Cellvibrio sp. PSBB006: one gene and its partner. The protein of the gene in region 1 interacts with the protein of each later gene in a pairwise test. Links are inferred from orthologs where the notes say so. Each region holds a gene or a part of one and is shown on either strand. Other genes may lie near its edges.

Region 1 (8,770 bases):
GGTATGTCGCTCTCCGGTGGTGAGCGGCGGCGGGTAGAAATTGCCCGAGCGCTGGCGACAGAGCCGCAGTTCATTCTCCTTGATGAGCCCTTCGCCGGCGTTGACCCCATTTCAGTGAACGACATTAAACAAATTGTGCGTCACCTCAAGGATCGCGGCATCGGCGTGCTCATTACTGACCACAATGTGCGCGAGACACTGGATATTTGTGAGACAGCCTATATCGTCAGCGAAGGCCATATCATCGCCGAGGGCGATGCAGAAACGGTACTGAGTAACAACAAGGTCCGCGAAGTCTATCTGGGCGAAAACTTCCGCCTGTAACCTCAGGTGCGTTCCGACAAATCACTTGACAAGCCACTAAATTTGTATAACAGGCACAAAGATTGCTAGGTGTTATTGCCTGCAAGACAAAGGCTGTCTAAACTCCACCTGAACAACATCATTTCTTTGGGGTTTAGTTCTACTTACGATGAAGCAGTCTCTACAGCTAAAACTCGGCCAGCAACTGACCATGACGCCCCAATTGCAACAGGCTATTCGTCTGCTGCAATTGTCGACCCTGGATTTGCAGCAGGAGATCCAGGAAGCTCTGGATTCCAACCCGATGCTAGAGGTCGAAGAGGGTTACGACAGCCACTCGCCTGCCGACAGCGGTGAAGGGGAAGACAGTGATTATCCCCGCCAGCAAGAAGTTGCTGCAGATGCCAATGGCGCAGATCTCGATTCGGGCTTTAACGATAAGGACACCTTTGCTGACAAGGAAAGCTACGCAGAAACTACCTATAACGAGACCGAAAGCTTTTCTGATACCGATAATTACGGGGACAGCGAACCCAATACCGAATGGAACGAATCCATCCCCAGTGAGTTACCGGTAGATACCAGTTGGGACGATGTCTATCAGTCCTCCCACACCAGCAGTTCATCCTCTTATGATGGCGAAGACAACGACTTTGACAGCCGGCGCGCCGTTACCGATTCCCTCTACGATCACCTGATGTGGCAGCTCAACCTGACCCCCATGTCAGACCAGGACCGGATCATCGCCATGGCAATCATCGATGCGGTCGATCCCAGTGGCATGCTATCCGTGAGCCTGGCCGATATCTACGAAGGCCTGATCACCGAACTGGATGAACTGGAACTGGATGAAGTCGTTGCCGTACAGCACCGTTTACAACAATTTGACCCCTGCGGCGTGTGCAGCCAAAACCTGTCGGAATGTCTGCTGGTGCAATTGCAACAATTCGCCCCGACCACGCCCTTTCTTGAACCTGCCAAGCTGATCGTCAAGCAGTATCTACCCTTGTTAGGCAGCCGCGATTATCGCCAGTTAATGCGCCGCACCAAGCTCAAAGAGAGCGAGTTAGGCCAGGCCGTGGCATTGATCCAGAGTCTGAACCCTCGCCCCGGCGATATGATTGCTTCCGGTGACACAGAGTATGTTGTGCCGGATGTGTTTGTGGAAAAGCGTGATGGCCGCTGGATGGTGGAATTAAATCCGGATATCGCCCCGCGCCTGAGAATCAATTCGGATTACGCCTCCATGGTGAAGCGGGCTGATTCGAGCAGCGATAACACCTTCCTCAAGGACAATCTGCAAGAAGCCCGCTGGTTCCTCAAAAGTTTACAGAGCCGCAACGAAACCCTGTTGAAAGTTGCCAGCTGTATTGTGGAAAAACAGCGGGGCTTCCTGGAGTACGGCGCCGAGGCAATGAAGCCACTGGTACTGCACGACATCGCCGAAATCGTAGATATGCATGAATCCACTATCTCGCGGGTGACCACCCAAAAGTACATGCATACCCCACAGGGAATTTTTGAACTTAAATATTTCTTTTCCAGTCATGTGAGTACAGACAGCGGCGGCGAATGCTCCTCTACGGCAATTCGCGCCATCATCAAGAAACTGGTGAGTGCGGAAAATCCAAAGAAACCCCTGAGCGACAGCAAGATCACTGAGCTGTTATCTGAGCAAGGCATCCAGGTAGCGCGTCGCACCATTGCCAAATACCGGGAATCACTCAATATCCCGCCGTCTAATGAGCGTAAAAGTTTACTATGACATCCTTTTTCTCCACTGCTAGGCTGATGAATACCCGGATGTGCAGAACACGTTCTACCACTATGCAGAATCAATAATCGTGCCGTCAGGCAAGATTGAGTAACTGTCATAACGAAGAGGAAGTACTATGCAAATTACTATTAGCGGTCACCACCTGGAAGTTACCGACGCCCTCAAGGATTACGTCAACAATAAACTTGAAAGACTCAATAACCATCACGACCGCATTACCAATACTCACGTGATTCTCTCGGTAGACAAGCTGGAGCAAAAAGCGGAAGCCACCGTGCACGTAAGCGGCAAGGATTTATTTGCCGATGCGACATCAGAAGATCTCTATGCCGCTATTGACCTGCTGACCGACAAGCTCGATCGGCAATTGATTAAACACAAAGAAAAAATGCGCAGCCATCGTTAATACATTATGCAAATACAATCTCTTCTCACCCAAGGTCGCACCCTGTGCGATATCGAAGGTGTCAGCAAAAAGCGTGTGCTGGAAATTCTTGCCAACACCATCGCTCAGGATATTCCCGCCATTGATGCCGACGACTTGTTTCGTCGGCTAATTGCGCGGGAACGACTTGGCTCCACCGGCATCGGCCACGGCATTGCTATCCCGCACTGCCGAGTGGAAAACTACGATGGTGTCATCGGCGCCCTGATCACACTGAATCAGCCGATTGACTTTGATTCGATTGATTCCGAGCCCGTGGATATTTTGTTTGCCATGCTGGTACCGGAAAATGCCCACGGCGAACATCTGCAAAATTTGGCAGCCTTGGCTGGCGCTCTCAACGACAGTGGCTTTCGCGAACGTCTACGTAGCGCGGAGAGTGATGCAGCCTTGTATGAGATAGCTGTCAGCAAAGATTGATTGGCGATCTTGGGAAAACACAAGCCCGGCACTCTCGGCGCATTGATGAATGAATCACAGGAATACACGCCCATGCATTTAGTGATTGTGAGTGGATTATCCGGCTCGGGTAAGAGTACTGCACTGCATGTTCTGGAAGATGTCGGCTTCAACTGTATCGACAATCTTCCCGTGAGCCTGCTGCCGGCGCTGGTGGCACAAATCCAGATTCACAAGGACGACACCCAGAAATTTGCCATCGGTATTGATGTGCGCAACGCGTGGCAGGATCTCAACATTTTCCCGATGATGATTGAGACGCTGAAGGAAGCCCATGTGCCATTTCGCGTACTGTTTCTCGACGCGCAACCCTCGGTGTTGATTCAGCGCTTCAGTGAAACCCGGCGCAAACACCCATTGAGCGATACCAATACCAATCTGGAAGAAGCGATTACCGAAGAACAAAACCTGTTGGAACCGATTCGCGATGCAGCGGACCTGGTGCTGGATACCAGCCATCTGAACCTGCACGAATTGCGCGATCTGGTGAAGGAACGAGTCGTTGGCCGTAGCGAATCCAACATGGCGATCCTGTTTGAATCTTTCGGTTTTAAACATGGTATCCCGGTAAACGCCGACCTTGTATTTGATGCACGCTGCCTGCCTAATCCCCATTGGAAACACAATCTGCGACCGCTAACCGGTAAAGATCAGGACGTGATTGATTTTCTTGAAGAACAGGATTCGGTTGAGGAAATGTACGAAGACATCGAGCGTTACCTCACCCGCTGGCTGCCGCGTTACCAAGCTAACAATCGCAGCTATATCACTATCGCCATCGGTTGTACCGGCGGGCAGCATCGCTCGGTTTATCTGAGCGAGCGTTTGCAAAAACATTTCAACCGGTTTTATAACGATGTACAGGTCAGGCACCGTGACATCAATAAACACAAGAAAGCGTGATGTCTTTTTATGCTCATCGAACGAGTAACTATCATCAACAAACGCGGCTTGCATGCCCGTGCGGCCGCCAAGCTGGTAACCACAGCAACGCCGTTCACGGCGCGTATCCAGGTACGCGTTGCCTCGGCAACCTGTGAAAACCACTGGGTCGATGCCAAAAGCGTTATGTCATTGATGCTCCTGGCTGCTACCCAGGGTACCGACATTGAGGTTCAAGTCGATGGCCACGATGAAGCCTGTGCGATGGAAGCCATCCTTAACCTGATCACCCAACGTTTCGAGGAAGATGAATAAGTGCCGGCAAACCACCGCAGATTCCAGTTGTTATTTGCCTGACTTTTACCTAACCTAGCCGCCCTTTTACATACCCATCGCAGATTGGCAACACCATGGTTTATTCATACGACGACATCAACCCCGACGACTACATCCGCAGCAAGTCACAAGCCAAGCGCGAGATGACAGCACTTCAGGAACTGGGCGAGAAGCTGGTGGAGTTGAATGATAACCAGTTGGCCCAGATACCCATCGAGCCCAAGTTGATGGAAGCCATCCATGAAACCCGCAAGATGGTTCACCGTGAAGCACGGCGCCGGCATTTGCAATACATCGGCAAACTGATGCGCACCACCGATCACGCAGCGATTCAGGAGGCTTATGATTTGCTGCAAAGTAAAAGTGATCGCTACATTCACCGTCAGCATCAGGTGGAGCGGTATCGGGATTTATTGATTGGTGGTGACAATCAGGCATTACAGGAATTTATCCAACTGCACCCTGGTGTGGACGTACAACACCTGCGTCAATTGATCCGCGTTGCTCAAAAAGAAGCAGCGGAGAACAAACCGCCTGCCAGCGCGCGCAAATTATTTCGTTATATCCGTGAACAAATGGAAGCCCACGATCACTGATCATTCAGGCGTAGGCTTCGCCTCATTCCTGCACAAAAAAAGCCGGATGGTAAGTCACAAATCCTTGCGGCGTCGGCTGGCAAAACGCCAAGGCAAGAAAATATTCCGCCGGAACATCCCGATAAACCAGTTCCGGCAAATGCCGGAAACCAAAATATTGATAATAATCCGGATCTCCCATCACCACACATCCTTGCGCCCCCGCAGATTGCAAATGCTGTAAACCATGGCGGATAAGCGCTTTACCAATACCGCGCCGTTGATATGCCGGTGCAACAGACACTGGCCCCAGTCCATACCAACGCTCTCTTCCGTCCGATATCTCAACCGGCGAAAAGGCCACATGGCCCACAACATCTTCGTCATCCCATTGCGCAACCAGTGACAAGGTCATGGCCTTGGCGGCACGCAGGGCATTCACAATCAATTGTTCTTTATGGTCACTGAAGGGATGGTCTTCAAACGCTGCCTGGGTGATACGAAAGATGGTGTCGATATCGGTGTGTCGTTCCTGACGAATCAACATGGCTTATTCTCCGATGATGTGAGCCATTTAATGTTGTACCGCAAAGGAGGATTTATCAAATATCACGGCGACGGGGTTTGTTGATCCGGCGCTGAAATATCCTCTTGCCCGGCGTCGCCCTGCGGCGTATCAGACACCGGTTCACCGTTTTCGCCCACACTGTTGCGCAAACTGGTTTCACTTTCGAACAGGCGATCGAATTTCATCTCCGGCTCATCCCAACTGCCGCGGATGCGATAGCTGATACTGGTGGCCTGATCCACCTGCTTTTTAAAGATTTTACTGACCACATACACACCGGCTGCAGCCGGAAGCCCAGTCGCCAATGCCGCGAGAAACGTCAGGTTACCCGCCACCGGCAAGGTGGCAACCAAACGGGAATCGATGGTTTCATCCAGCAGGTTAATACTGCCAGCCATCTGCAATTTGCTCGATGGGCTGCTCATTTGTAAGGGTTCGGTAAAAATTAATTTACCCGCCTCAAAGTTGACACTGCCACGCAGCTCATCATAGGCGAGACCGCTTTTATAAAGATCCGAAAAATCCATCCGCAGACGACGCGCCAGGGTATCGAAATTGACCAGCGCCACCAGCCGCAAAAAGCCATCGCTGCCCACACTGGGATTACGTTTGAAACGACCATTTTCCATCAACAGATTCACTTGCCCTTCGAGCCGCTTCAAACCCACCTGGTGTGGTGAACCGGGCCAGGATAAATCGACTTCATAGCGGGCAGTGGTGCTTTCGATGATGTCCGGTTTTTCCCATTGGCGCATCACATCGGCGATATCACCAGCACTCAACAAACCGACGAAACGCGTGCGCGCCCCATCATTTCCTTTCTGCCAAATTAACTGTGCACCAGCCGGGTTGTTGTTTGCTTCCGTGGGCAATCCGCTGACGGTAATACCACGAATATTGCCGCGAATATTATCGAATACCGTGCCCTGTTCATTCGGGCGCAGCTGCACCGACCAATTGCCGTAATTGCTGTTTTCGTAATGCAATTCTGCGATGCTGATATCCGCGCGGGGCAGACTGCGCGGATCGAATTCCGCCTCAATGCTGTCCAGGTCATCCGCCGATTCGCCCAACATGGAACGCGCCAAATGCAGGTATTTCAAATCCACCGTAATGGGCAGGTTTTCATCTTCTGGCAAACGCACCTGACCAGCCACCGTGGGATTGCCAAATTCAATATGCCAGGCATCAGCGTGCGGCTGAATTTCCAGGGCCAGATTTTCCAACGACACAGGGCCAAGTTCGTGTTTACCCAAGGTGATATCGGCCAGGAAAGGTAACCCGGCAATCCGGGTCGGGTCGGCTTTTTCCGCTGGTGGCGTGCTGGTCTGAACGTTTTCCGATGAAGGGTCAATCGGACTTGTTTCCGCACTCGCCACGGTGACTTTAGGCACGATTTGATCGGTGTAGCGCTGATAGCGTTCCAACACACTTTGCCATTGTTCCAGGTTAAATTCGGGTAAATAACCTTTGAGCAAAAAGCGCGATTCTGCGGGCAGCGATGCCGGTCGTGCGAGGCTGATATTGGCATTGAGCAGACGGTTTCCGTCGCGCTGCAATTTCAGCAAGGCCTGTACGGCGTGATCAGGAATCGTTTTGTTTTGCTCAACGGGAATGTCAGCGTCAGTGCTGACGGCGGCATCAATACCGGGCATGGCATACTTCACATCGATCAGTGAAGTGCGTTGATGAATATGCAGGCTTACTGCCAAGGCGCGTTGTTCTTCGGGTGCTTTACCGTAGGGCGCGGGCAAATCCACCGCCACCCCTTCAAGGCTAGTGTTAACCAGAATATTGGCAAGACGGCGATCCGCCGTGGTGTCAGCAGCCCGAGGTTGATCTTCTACAGGAGCTCCTTCTAAAGACACTTCTTCGCCAGCCTTCGGCACCTGCGCGACAGGGCGATGAATAACTTCAACGCGGGCGTCATAGGGAATCTTGCCGTCGAGGAACAACAGCTCGGGGCGTTTGCTCCATTCCGCCAGACGTTGGTGTTTAACCGCGCCCTTGACCTCAATCAGTGTCTTTCTCTCGTTGGTATTATCAACACTGTCGAGGTTGACGCGCACGGGTTCATCAAACAAACGGCCGGTCAGGTTACGACTACTTAAACCACTCCGACTCGAATAGCTGACCCGTCCACGCACATCTTCCACGTCCAGTTCGTAATCCGGCAGGTTAAAAATCGGCACATCCAGATCGACATCAACACGCTGGTGAGCGCCTTCGCCTGAGCCACCAAGGGGGACGGCGATATCGAGGCGAGCTTCCATGTCACCGTTCAAATCCCAGTGATCCATAGTGTCCCCGATGTATTGGCGTAACCGGCCTTCGCGCAGCGCCCGCAAACCATCGCTGGCCATACCGCTGATGGTGCCCTTTACGCGCAGCAGCGAGCCCTGGCCATTGGGGCGGGGGCGCGATTGCACATGGGTTTGTTGGAGACGGCTGCTGTAGACCCTGCCATCGAAAACACTGGCATCGACGTAATTGTCGTTGACCAATAAGCGCCCCCGTAAGCCGCGCAACGGTGGCCAGCCGTCCTGGTAGTTCAATTCGGCGTTATGGATATCGAGATATAACTGATGACTGCGCGCCATCGCCTCTTTGGTATTCAACGTACCGCGATAGACGAAGCCCACTTCGTTGACCGTCCCATTGTTGTGCTCGCCAATACTCTGCTTCAACCAGGACAACAGGGTTTGCGGTACAACCGCCGGGGTATATTTTTGGTAATGCCCGGCTGCGATCTGACGCGCGCCGATTTGCAGGTATAAATCAATATCGCCGCTGTTGCGCTGCCAGGGAATGGCGAGCCACATATGACCGGTGACTTCCTCTTTGCCACTGCGGAAGCTCAGTTCACCACTGTTGACATAAATCTGGTTATTCTCCGGTCGCAATGACCAGGCGACCTGGCCCTGGGCCGTCTCAAACGCCATGGGTGCCGCATAGGTGGGGATGTAATGCATGCTGAATCCCTGCTGGCTATCAATATTGACAAAGCCACCGCGCTGATCCGCCTGCACAAAACCATCCACCTGCCGCAAGGCCGGCACACCCCGCCAGGCATCCACCCCCACCTGATGGGCATTGGCTTGCAACTGCCAGGTCTTGGGTTCATCCAGCGGCAGGGTTACCTGAAGATTGCGCAACTCACCCTGGGGATTCAGGGTAAGCAGTATGTTCTGTAAATTACCGTCACCGAATGCCCCCGCATCATCGAGAATTCGCGTCCAGCGCTGTAAATCCAGCACATCACTTTGCAACAGCACCGGCCCCTTCAGGTCGGGAGCCGATGCCGAGATATTCAGGTCTTCGATACGGGTTTCATTAACGTCGGCACGAATATCTTGCAACGCCAGTTGCCAACCACCCTGGCGTAACCAATGGCCGTTCACCTGGGTGGTAAAACTGGCCAGGGC
Region 2 (8,961 bases), 1.6 Mb from region 1 along the record:
CATGATCAGCGTGCAGGACGAAGCCGCCCAATTGACCGCTGACTTGCTGCTGCTTGAACCGGGGCAACGGGTCCTGGATGCCTGTTGTGCGCCGGGCGGTAAAACCGGACATATCCTTGAAAGCACCGACGATCTGCAGGTCGTGGCGCTGGACAGCGATGAACGCCGCCTCGGGCGGGTGCGGGAGAATCTTGCGCGTCTGAATGTCAGCGCGCAGATCCTGTGCGGTGACGCCAGCCAACCCGACGACTGGTGGGACGGTCAGCCTTTTGATCGCATCCTACTCGATGCACCCTGCTCCGCCACCGGCATTATTCGCCGCCACCCGGATATCAAAGTCCTGCGTAGCGCCGCCGATATCGCCAAGCTGGCGCAGCTCCAGGGCAAGCTGCTCGATAGCCTGTGGCCGCTGCTCAAGCCCGATGGCGTCTTGCTGTACGCCACCTGTTCCATCATGCCTGATGAAAACACCCGGGTTGTCGAAGCCTTTTTGACGCGACAACCTGAAGCTGTGTGTGAATTGCTCGATGTTCCCTGGGGCACTCCACAACATTGTGGTCGACAATTACTACCTAACGAAAATGGCCATGACGGATTTTATTATGCGCAGTTGCGCAAAAATGGCATAAATTAACAAGCTACTCTCGTTTGAATGAGCAATTACTTTTTGCTAAGGCAGCTATCAACAACAAAAGCTATAAGGAGTTAGTATGTCATTTGATCCCTACCCACCTAAGATCCAGCATCCGAAAACCCGCAACATTCTAGTAATTAGCATCTTACTTTTAGTGCTAATTTCATGGCTCGGCAAACTGGACGAGCTCTCTACGGAATATATTGACGACTCGTTGGTAAAGTCCACTGTAGCGTTTGGTGTTGCGCGAACACTTAATGCCGTAATTTCTGTCTGTCAATCATTAACATTAGGCGTAGGTGTAGCCAATGTAACGATTGGAGAGGTATTGAATCCTGTCAATAACTTGGTAGAAGACTATGCATCACTCATGAAACTTGCTATCGGATCACTAATAATTCAAAAATTATTAGTGGAGATTGTATCTGACACATTGTTCAAGATTTTATTGAGCGTATCAGGAGCAATACTTTTAATCGGATTCTATTTTAAAAGCGGGATTCATCTGAATTTTCTGTCAAGGCTCTTTTTATTTTTCCTGTTCATAAGGTTTTCTTTAGCTTTCGTCATCATTATGAATAGTTTTGTAGACCAAGCGTTTCTCGATGAGAAAACACAAGATGATGTAGAAGCACTAAGTTCACTTAGTCACGATATTGATACAGCAAATCAGATACAAAAAATATCTGTCGCAGACAATAAGACACTTTCAGATCAACTGCTACAACTAAATGCAGAGGAGCAATCTATTAGCAGTCTCTTGAAGAAGCAGCACCAACTACGTGAGGACGCAAACGATTCTGTAAATAAAGCTGATGAAAACATCAAAAATGCAGAAGAAAAATTGAGCCTCATGCAAAGGCTGTCGGATAAAGATTTATCGTCATTAAAAAGCACTGCTTCAGCCAAAAAGAAAAGCCTTCAACTTCTCGAAGAACAGATAGAGGAGCTTGAAGAAAATATGGAAGCAATCCAGGAAAGAAAAACCTATATAGAAAATACCCTGACCGGAAAGCCAAACAGCCTTATGGAATCCATCGGAATGACCGTGTCTGATTCGATGTCGTCAATGAAAAGTCTTGGCGATAAATTTAATGCTTTTTCCATGAAGGATAAACTTGAAGGTGCTATAAACGGCATCTTGAATTTAATGACGCTTTTTCTACTAAAGACCATGATCCTGCCCTTGATCTTCTTGTTTGCCCTATCGAAAGCAACAAAACTAATATGGGCAATTGATATAAGGGAAATTTTGACGAACCCAAGAGCACAAGGAAACCAGCACTAAAAAGAAAAGGCGACTAAGCTACTTTTTATGGTGTATTTACACCCAAACGCAGTAAAGTGGCAGCCGCTATCCAGTCGGGCTCCGGATGCGCGACGGCGGATTTGAACCTCAGGTTAACTAAGAAGGCTTATGAAGATCATCATCCTCGGTGCGGGACAAGTGGGCGGCAGTCTTGCAGAGCATCTCGCCAGCGAAGCCAATGACATTACCGTGGTCGATACCGATGAAGGGCGCCTGCGCGATCTGCGCGACCGACTCGATATCGGTGTCATCACCGGCGAGGGGTCACACCCGGATATCCTGATCCAGGCCGGTATTGAAGATGCGGATATGCTGATCGCCGTGACCAATAACGACGAAATCAACATGATCGCCTGCCGCGTCGCCGACAGCCTGTTCCGCACCCCCACCAAGATCGCGCGGGTGCGTTCCACCGCCTACCTCACCCACCGCGCCCTGTTTGAAAGCGGCGCCATTCCCATTGATGTATTGATCAGCCCTGAACAGTTGGTCTCTGATTACATCTTTCGCCTGATCGAAAACCCCGGCGCCTTACAGGTGCTGGATTTTGCGGATGGCAAAGTTCAGTTAGTTGCCGTCCGTGCTTACCACGGCGGGCCGCTGGTGGGTCAGGAGTTAAGCTATCTGCGCCAGCATATGCCCAATGTCGAAACCCGTGTGGCCGCTATTTATCGACGCAATCGTGCCATTATGCCCACCGGTTCGACGGTGATCGAAGCCGATGATGAAGTTTTCTTTATCGCAGCCAAGGCCGATATCCGCGCGGTCATGAGCGAGCTGCGCCGGTTGGAGGTGCCCTATAAGCGTCTGACCATCGCCGGTGGTGGCAACATCGGTTATCGGCTGGCGAAGAAACTGGAAGGCCGTTATAACGTGCGTGTGATTGAACACAACCGCAATCGCTGTGCTCGTTTGTCTGAACAACTGGAACGCGCCATCGTGCTCCACGGCAGTGGGACGGATCAGGATTTATTGTTGGAGGAGAACATTGAAGATACCGATGTATTCCTCGCCCTGACCAATGATGACGAAGCCAACATCATGTCATCGATGCTCGCCAAGCGGCTGGGGGCGCGCAAGGTCATGACGCTGATCAACAACCCCGCCTATGTGGATCTGGTACAGGGCGGCGATATCGATATCGCCATCTCGCCCCAGACCACCACCATCGGCAGTTTGCTGACCCACGTGCGGCGCGGTGATATGGTGAACGTTCACTCACTGCGCCGGGGCGCGGCGGAAGCACTGGAGCTGATTGCCCACGGCGACGCCAAATCATCCAAGGTGGTGGGCAAGGCGCTGGAAGATATCGACTTGCCGGAAGGTGCGAATATCGGGGCAATTGTGCGCGATACAGCAGATGGCGAAAGCGAGGTTATCATCGCCCACGACGATGTGGTGGTGCAGTCCGGCGACCACGTGATTGTGTTCCTGCTGGATAAAAAGCACACTCGCGACATCGAGAAGCTGTTCCAGGTCGGCTTCACCTTCTTTTGACGTTTAACGCCCACTGATGGATTACGTGTGACATGAATTTTGCCATCATCGCCCGGGTGCTGGGCGTACTGCTCACCCTGTTCAGCCTGACGCTGTTGGTACCTATCGCCATCTCCCTGTGGTTTGACGACCACAATTACATGACCTTTCTGTTGGCCTTCGCTATTACCTTCGCTGCCGGTATCGGCTTGTGGCTGCCGGCGCGCACCAGCAAAGCGGACCTGCGCACCCGCGACGGCTTCCTGATTACGGCACTCTTCTGGTCGGTGTTGAGTACCTTCGGGACGCTGCCGTTGATCCTGTCCGATGGGCTGACTCTGTCCTTTACCGACGCCATGTTTGAAGCCGTTTCGGGCCTGACGACTACCGGGGCTACCGTCATCAGCGGCCTGGATCAGCTGCCGCCCTCCATCCTCTACTATCGCCACCAGTTGCAATGGTTTGGCGGGATCGGGATCATCGTGATCGCCGTGGCAATTTTGCCAATGTTAGGCATCGGCGGCATGCAGCTGTACCGCGCGGAAGCGCCAGGACCGGTGAAGGACAACAAACTCACGCCGCGTATTACGGAAACCGCCAAGGCACTGTTCCTGATGTACCTGGTGCTCACTATCACCTGCGGTGTCGCCTATTGGCTGGCGGGGATGAACTGGTTTGAGGCCCTATGCCACGCGTTTTCCACCGTCGCCAACGGTGGCTTCTCCACCCACGATGACAGCATTCGCTATTTCGATAGTTCGGCGATCTTGTTGATATGTTCCATCTTTATGCTGATATCGGGCGCCAACTTCGCACTGCACTTTTTCGTGTGGCGCGAAAAAAGCCTGCATTACTATTTCGCCGATGCAGAGTTTCGGTTTTACTTCGGCTGGATCGCCGTGGGCACGCTGGTAACGGTGAGCTACCTCTATTTCACGCATACCTACGACGCCAAAGACAGTTTTGTCATCGGCTTCTTCAACCTGGCATCAACGCTCAGCACTGCCGGGTTTGCCGCAGACTTTGTCGCCTGGCCATCCTTCCTGCCTTTTGCCCTGTTTATCCTCGCGTTTCTCGGCGGTTGCGCCAGTTCCACCGGCGGCGGCATGAAGATGATTCGAGTATTGCTGCTCTACAAACAAGGTATTCGCGAAATCCATCGCCTGATCTTCCCCAACGCGGTCATCCCTATCAAGGTGGGGCGTATCAATGTGTCGGATCGCGTGGTGGAAGCGGTGTGGGGATTTTTTGCGATGTACGTGGTGATGTACATCCTGATGTTTTTGCTGCTGTTGATGAGCGGCCTGGACCTGGTTACCTCCTTCTCTGCTGTCGGCGCCTGTATCACCAATCTCGGTCCGGGCATGGGCGAGGTCGCGTCCAACTACAGCAGCATCAACGCACCGGCAAAATGGGTGTTGTGCTTCGCGATGCTGTTGGGGCGGTTGGAGGTGTTTACGTTATTGGTGTTGTTCAGTCCGATGTTTTGGCGGCGGTGAGTGTTGGAGCGTGGGGTGTCGGCTTACGCCTTTGGCTAAGCCGACCTACGGGATCAACAAACACCAAACATCACAGGCCGTCTTTTACAAAGGTGCGCATCACATAGTCCACCCGCTGTTCCGGGGTACGGTGGGCGCGGGGCTTGAGGGATTCGATGTGGCGCAGACGGGGTAGTAAACCACGACCATTGGCGACCTGAATCGATAATCCGGGGCGCGCATTCAATTCCAACAGCTGCGCGCCACGCACTTTGTCGAGCACGATGTCGGTGCCGATATAGCCCAGGCCGGTCATCTCATAACAGCGAGAGGCCAGCAATAGCATGTCACGCCAGTTGGCGATCTGAATTTCATTGAGCGGGCGTTTGGTGTCCGGATGATGGGTAACCGGCTTGGAGAATTGCACGGCTTTGAGCGCGCGACCGGTGGCGATATCCAGCCCCACCCCCACTGCGCCCTGGTGCAGATTGGCTTTACCGTCCGAGGCATGGGTTGCCAGACGCAGCATCGCCATCACCGGATAGCCCTTGAACACGATGATGCGGATATCCGGTACGCCTTCGTAGGAATAGCCTTCAAACGAATCGTCGAACTGGATCAGGTCTTCCACGATCACCATGTCCGGTTTGCCGCCCAGTGAATAGAGACCCGCGAGGGTGTTACTCATGTGGCGGCGGATATCTTCGACAGTAATTTCCGCGCCGGATGATTTGATGAACTTGTCGCCGCGTCGGCCGATAATGACCAGAATCCCCTTACCGCCGGAACCCTTCGCCGGCTTGACCGCGAAGCCTTCCAAGCCTTCCAGCTTCTTTTCGATATGGGCAATCTCGTGCTGCTGTTCAACCACAAAAAACAGACGCGGCGTCGCCACTTCATATTCTTCGGCCAGCAGCTTGGTCTTGAGCTTGTTATCCACCAAAGGAAACAGGTGGCGGGAGTTGTAGCTGCCAATAAAGTCGCGATTGCGGCAATTCATCCCCAGAATTCCCATGCGGCGCAGGCGCCACGGACTGACCCATTTCACTTGGTGCCACCCGCCTTGTCTTCGACAGTTTCGTTCTCCACCATGGCGCGGAAGCGGCGCAACTCAGAGAATTTGTAGCCAGTGTATTGACCCATCAACATGATGAACGCCAGGAACACCAGGTTGAGCTCCGGGAAGTTAAAGGTCAGGTGACCGATCAACGGCAATTGCATCATCAGGTAGGCCAGCACGGCGACAAGCAAACTACCCCCACCCTGCACCAAGACTTCTTTCGGGCCTTCTTCTTCCCATAGGATCGACATCCGCTCAATGGTCCAGGCGATGATGATCATCGGGAAGAAGGTGATGGTCATACCGGTATTCAGACCCATCTGGTAACCAATCAGGCTGAGGATGGAGATAATAAAGATCACCAACACCACCAGCGTGGCAATCCGTGCAATCAATAACAGGTTCAGCCGCGAGAGATAGGTGCGCAGCACCAGCCCGAAGGACACCACGGTAATAAAACTGAATAACCCGAGAACGAGCGAGGTTTGCAAGAAAGCGAGCGCAATCAGGATCGGCATAAAGGTGCCGGAGGTCTTCAAACCCACGATTACGCGCATGAACACCACCACCAGCGCACCGAGCGGCAGCAGGAACAGCAGCTTGAACATGCTCTGTTCTTCAATGGGCAGGCGATGCACACCAATGATGGAAAAGATGCTGTCATTGGTCTGGGCGCGGGCCAGTTCGAGCGCCGGGACTGTCTGGTAAATCATCGAGAAACCGATACGCGAGTTGCGCCCACCCACCACGTCCAGCAACGACTGATTGCCGCGATGCCAGATCAACAGATTCTCCGGTACGCCTTGTTGGCCGGTGACGGGATTAAACAGCACCCATTCTTCGCCGTCATAAACTTCCACCATCTGCGTCAGGGATTGGTGACGACGGGCATCCTCAAGATACAAACCCATGGCACTGCGGGCGGGGATACCGGCCTGATTGAGCAGCTTTTCCAGCAGAGTGGCCATATTGGGCTCGGCCGCCAACATCAGCGATGCGTTCTGGTCTGGCGAGGGATCTTTAAGCAGCTTGATCAACTCCCGCGTCATGCTTTGCGGCGTGCTGGAAGTGGACAGCGCCACCGCCAGTAGTTGGCCGGCAGCGGTTGCCTGGGGGCCATCCCAGATCACGGGTTTGGCTTGGGGTGGTTCGGGTTCCATGGTCGGCTCGTAATCCAGACCACCGACGAATTGTGCTTTGTAATACAGGGTTTGCAGACCGCTGGCGCTGCGCTTGGTCCACTCGCCACGACGGCCTTCACTGCTCTCGATGACCGACCAGCCGTAACCGGGCGACGCGGCTTGTTCGGTGAACATGCGGAAACCGGGCGGGTTATCCGGCAAAGCCAGATTGGCGACGACGGCATCACCGCTCGCATAAAAATCTACCCGTGCCTCAATCATCCACACCGGGCGCTGCTCACCGGCCAGAAAGGGAATCTCCATGGTGGTATGACGCAGCCAGGCGGTGCCCAGCCCGAGCAGAATCAATCCGACAATAATGCTGTAAAACGGAACGCGGGAGGGTTTGTTCATTGGTCAGCCTGTGGTTCAGGTTTAGGCTCTGGTTGGGTTTGCGGTTTGGCTTGAGGCTCGCTGGCCGCCTTGGGCTTTTCTTCCGTTTTGGGTTTGTCCTGTGGCTTGGGTGCTGGCTCGGGCGCTTTCTCCGGGCGAACCGGAGGAACAATTTCACTGCGGCTCACATCAACCAGCATCACATCGCGCAATACATTGCGACCAATAATCATCGGCTGTTCCAGATTGCTGCGGTCAGCGAGGGTGAACTCGGCATTCTGGGTAATCTTACCCAAGGTAATCCGCATCTCCACCACCGGACGACGCTCCGGTTCTTCAGCGCCGGACTGAACAATGTGCACACGACGGACCCGTTTACGCTCAACCTCAATCGGCTCGCGGGTGGTCGGGTGGTACACGATAAAACGCACCCACTCTTCGCCGTTGCGCTCAAAGGTCTGAATGTCACGGGCATCCATCGACGCTGTGGTGGCACCGGTGTCGATACGCGCACTCATGCTGATGCCCAGATCGTTGAGGTAAACCTGTTCTTTCTCACCCACGACCTGCTTATCCTGAAATACCGTGTCATTAACGTTGGTCGCCTGCACCGGGCGCGGTGGCAATTTCGGACATACAATCGGGCGGGGTCTTTCTACGGGCGGCGGAGGCGGTGGGGGAATGGCAGCGAGTTTCTTTTGTTCCTCAAGACTCTCACTGAGCATATTGATGGTTTCTTCCAGCTTGGTCTGTTGCTGGGTAAAGATTTCCTGCTGGGATTTCTGCGTTGCCAGACATTGGTCCAGCGCATCCAGCTCAGTTTTTTTAACAAACAGATGAGAGGTCGAACTGCAAGCAGTCAGCGTTAACCATAGCGAACCAAAAAGGAACCAATGCAAACCTGACTTTGTGTTATTGCTCATTATTCTGGCCAACGACTATCACATGATTTGAATACAGAAGATGCTGGGTTAGCAGCGACGGATGAGCGCCCTCGTCAATAACACACGGAGCGCAGCGACATAAAAGCCGCCTAATTGTAGCCCTAAGACTGGCGCAACACACTATGGTGAAAAAGGATTTTTTGCAAAGCGTGCATATCGATAGCCACGCGCTAATGCTTACCCCGCTACGCCGTCTGGCGGGATGATTTCTGGTAATGCCGGGGATAACCCTCCGGCAGGCGACGAAAACGTTTGTATTCCCACTGATACTGCGCCGGCGCGCGTCGCACACACGCCTCCACACTCGCATTCATACCCGCCAGCGAGGTCAACTCATCCTCACTGTAAATCGCCGGATCGGCATCCAGCACCACCATCTTGAACCCACCCGGCACCCGCTGCGCAAAAACCGACGCCACCGCGCAACCGGTCTTTTGAATCAGCCCGTGGATCAAACCAATCGTCAGCGCCGGCTGACCAAAGAAAGGCGCAACACCCCCAGCCGCCGTCTTCTCTGGCACCTGATCCGGCAGGATGCCCACGATG

Evidence for each region.
Region 2: the proteins of ptsN (region 1) and trkA interact in binary tests that used the Escherichia coli proteins (3 or more experiments, as listed by UniProt). The link is inferred for Cellvibrio sp. PSBB006 from one-to-one orthologs.

The regions. Positions count from the first base shown.
Region 1 is NZ_CP021382.1:4,867,638-4,876,407, reverse strand. Bases 1,486-4,218 are described here. They hold ptsN (PTS IIA-like nitrogen regulatory protein PtsN), read left to right. Parts: upstream 1,486-2,492; coding sequence 2,493-2,945; downstream 2,946-4,218. Other genes in these bases: CBR65_RS20285 (HPr family phosphocarrier protein), read left to right, coding at 3,897-4,181; rapZ (RNase adapter RapZ), read left to right, coding at 3,018-3,887; hpf (ribosome hibernation-promoting factor, HPF/YfiA family), read left to right, coding at 2,196-2,486; CBR65_RS20305 (RNA polymerase factor sigma-54), read left to right, coding at 1,486-2,068. In the rest of the region: lptB (LPS export ABC transporter ATP-binding protein), read left to right, coding at 1-324; more of CBR65_RS20305, read left to right, coding at 473-1,485; ribosome biogenesis factor YjgA, read left to right, coding at 4,277-4,798; CBR65_RS20275 (GNAT family N-acetyltransferase), read right to left, coding at 4,821-5,324; CBR65_RS20270 (YhdP family protein), read right to left, coding at 5,387-8,770. UniProt on the Escherichia coli protein: Seems to have a role in regulating nitrogen assimilation.
Region 2 is NZ_CP021382.1:3,299,147-3,308,107, forward strand. Bases 1,322-4,245 are described here. They hold trkA (Trk system potassium transporter TrkA), read left to right. Parts: upstream 1,322-2,051; coding sequence 2,052-3,440; downstream 3,441-4,245. Other genes in these bases: CBR65_RS13575 (hypothetical protein), read left to right, coding at 1,322-1,922; CBR65_RS13585 (TrkH family potassium uptake protein), read left to right, coding at 3,473-4,245. Outside these bases: 16S rRNA (cytosine(967)-C(5))-methyltransferase RsmB, read left to right, coding at 1-634; more of CBR65_RS13575, read left to right, coding at 711-1,321; more of CBR65_RS13585, read left to right, coding at 4,246-4,918; CBR65_RS13590 (alpha-L-glutamate ligase-like protein), read right to left, coding at 4,989-5,945; CBR65_RS13595 (inactive transglutaminase family protein), read right to left, coding at 5,942-7,492; CBR65_RS13600 (RimK/LysX family protein), read right to left, coding at 7,489-8,394; CBR65_RS13605 (lysophospholipid acyltransferase family protein), read right to left, coding at 8,601-8,961. UniProt on the Escherichia coli protein: Part of the constitutive potassium transport systems TrkG and TrkH. May regulate the transport activity of TrkG and TrkH systems. Binds to NAD(+) and NADH.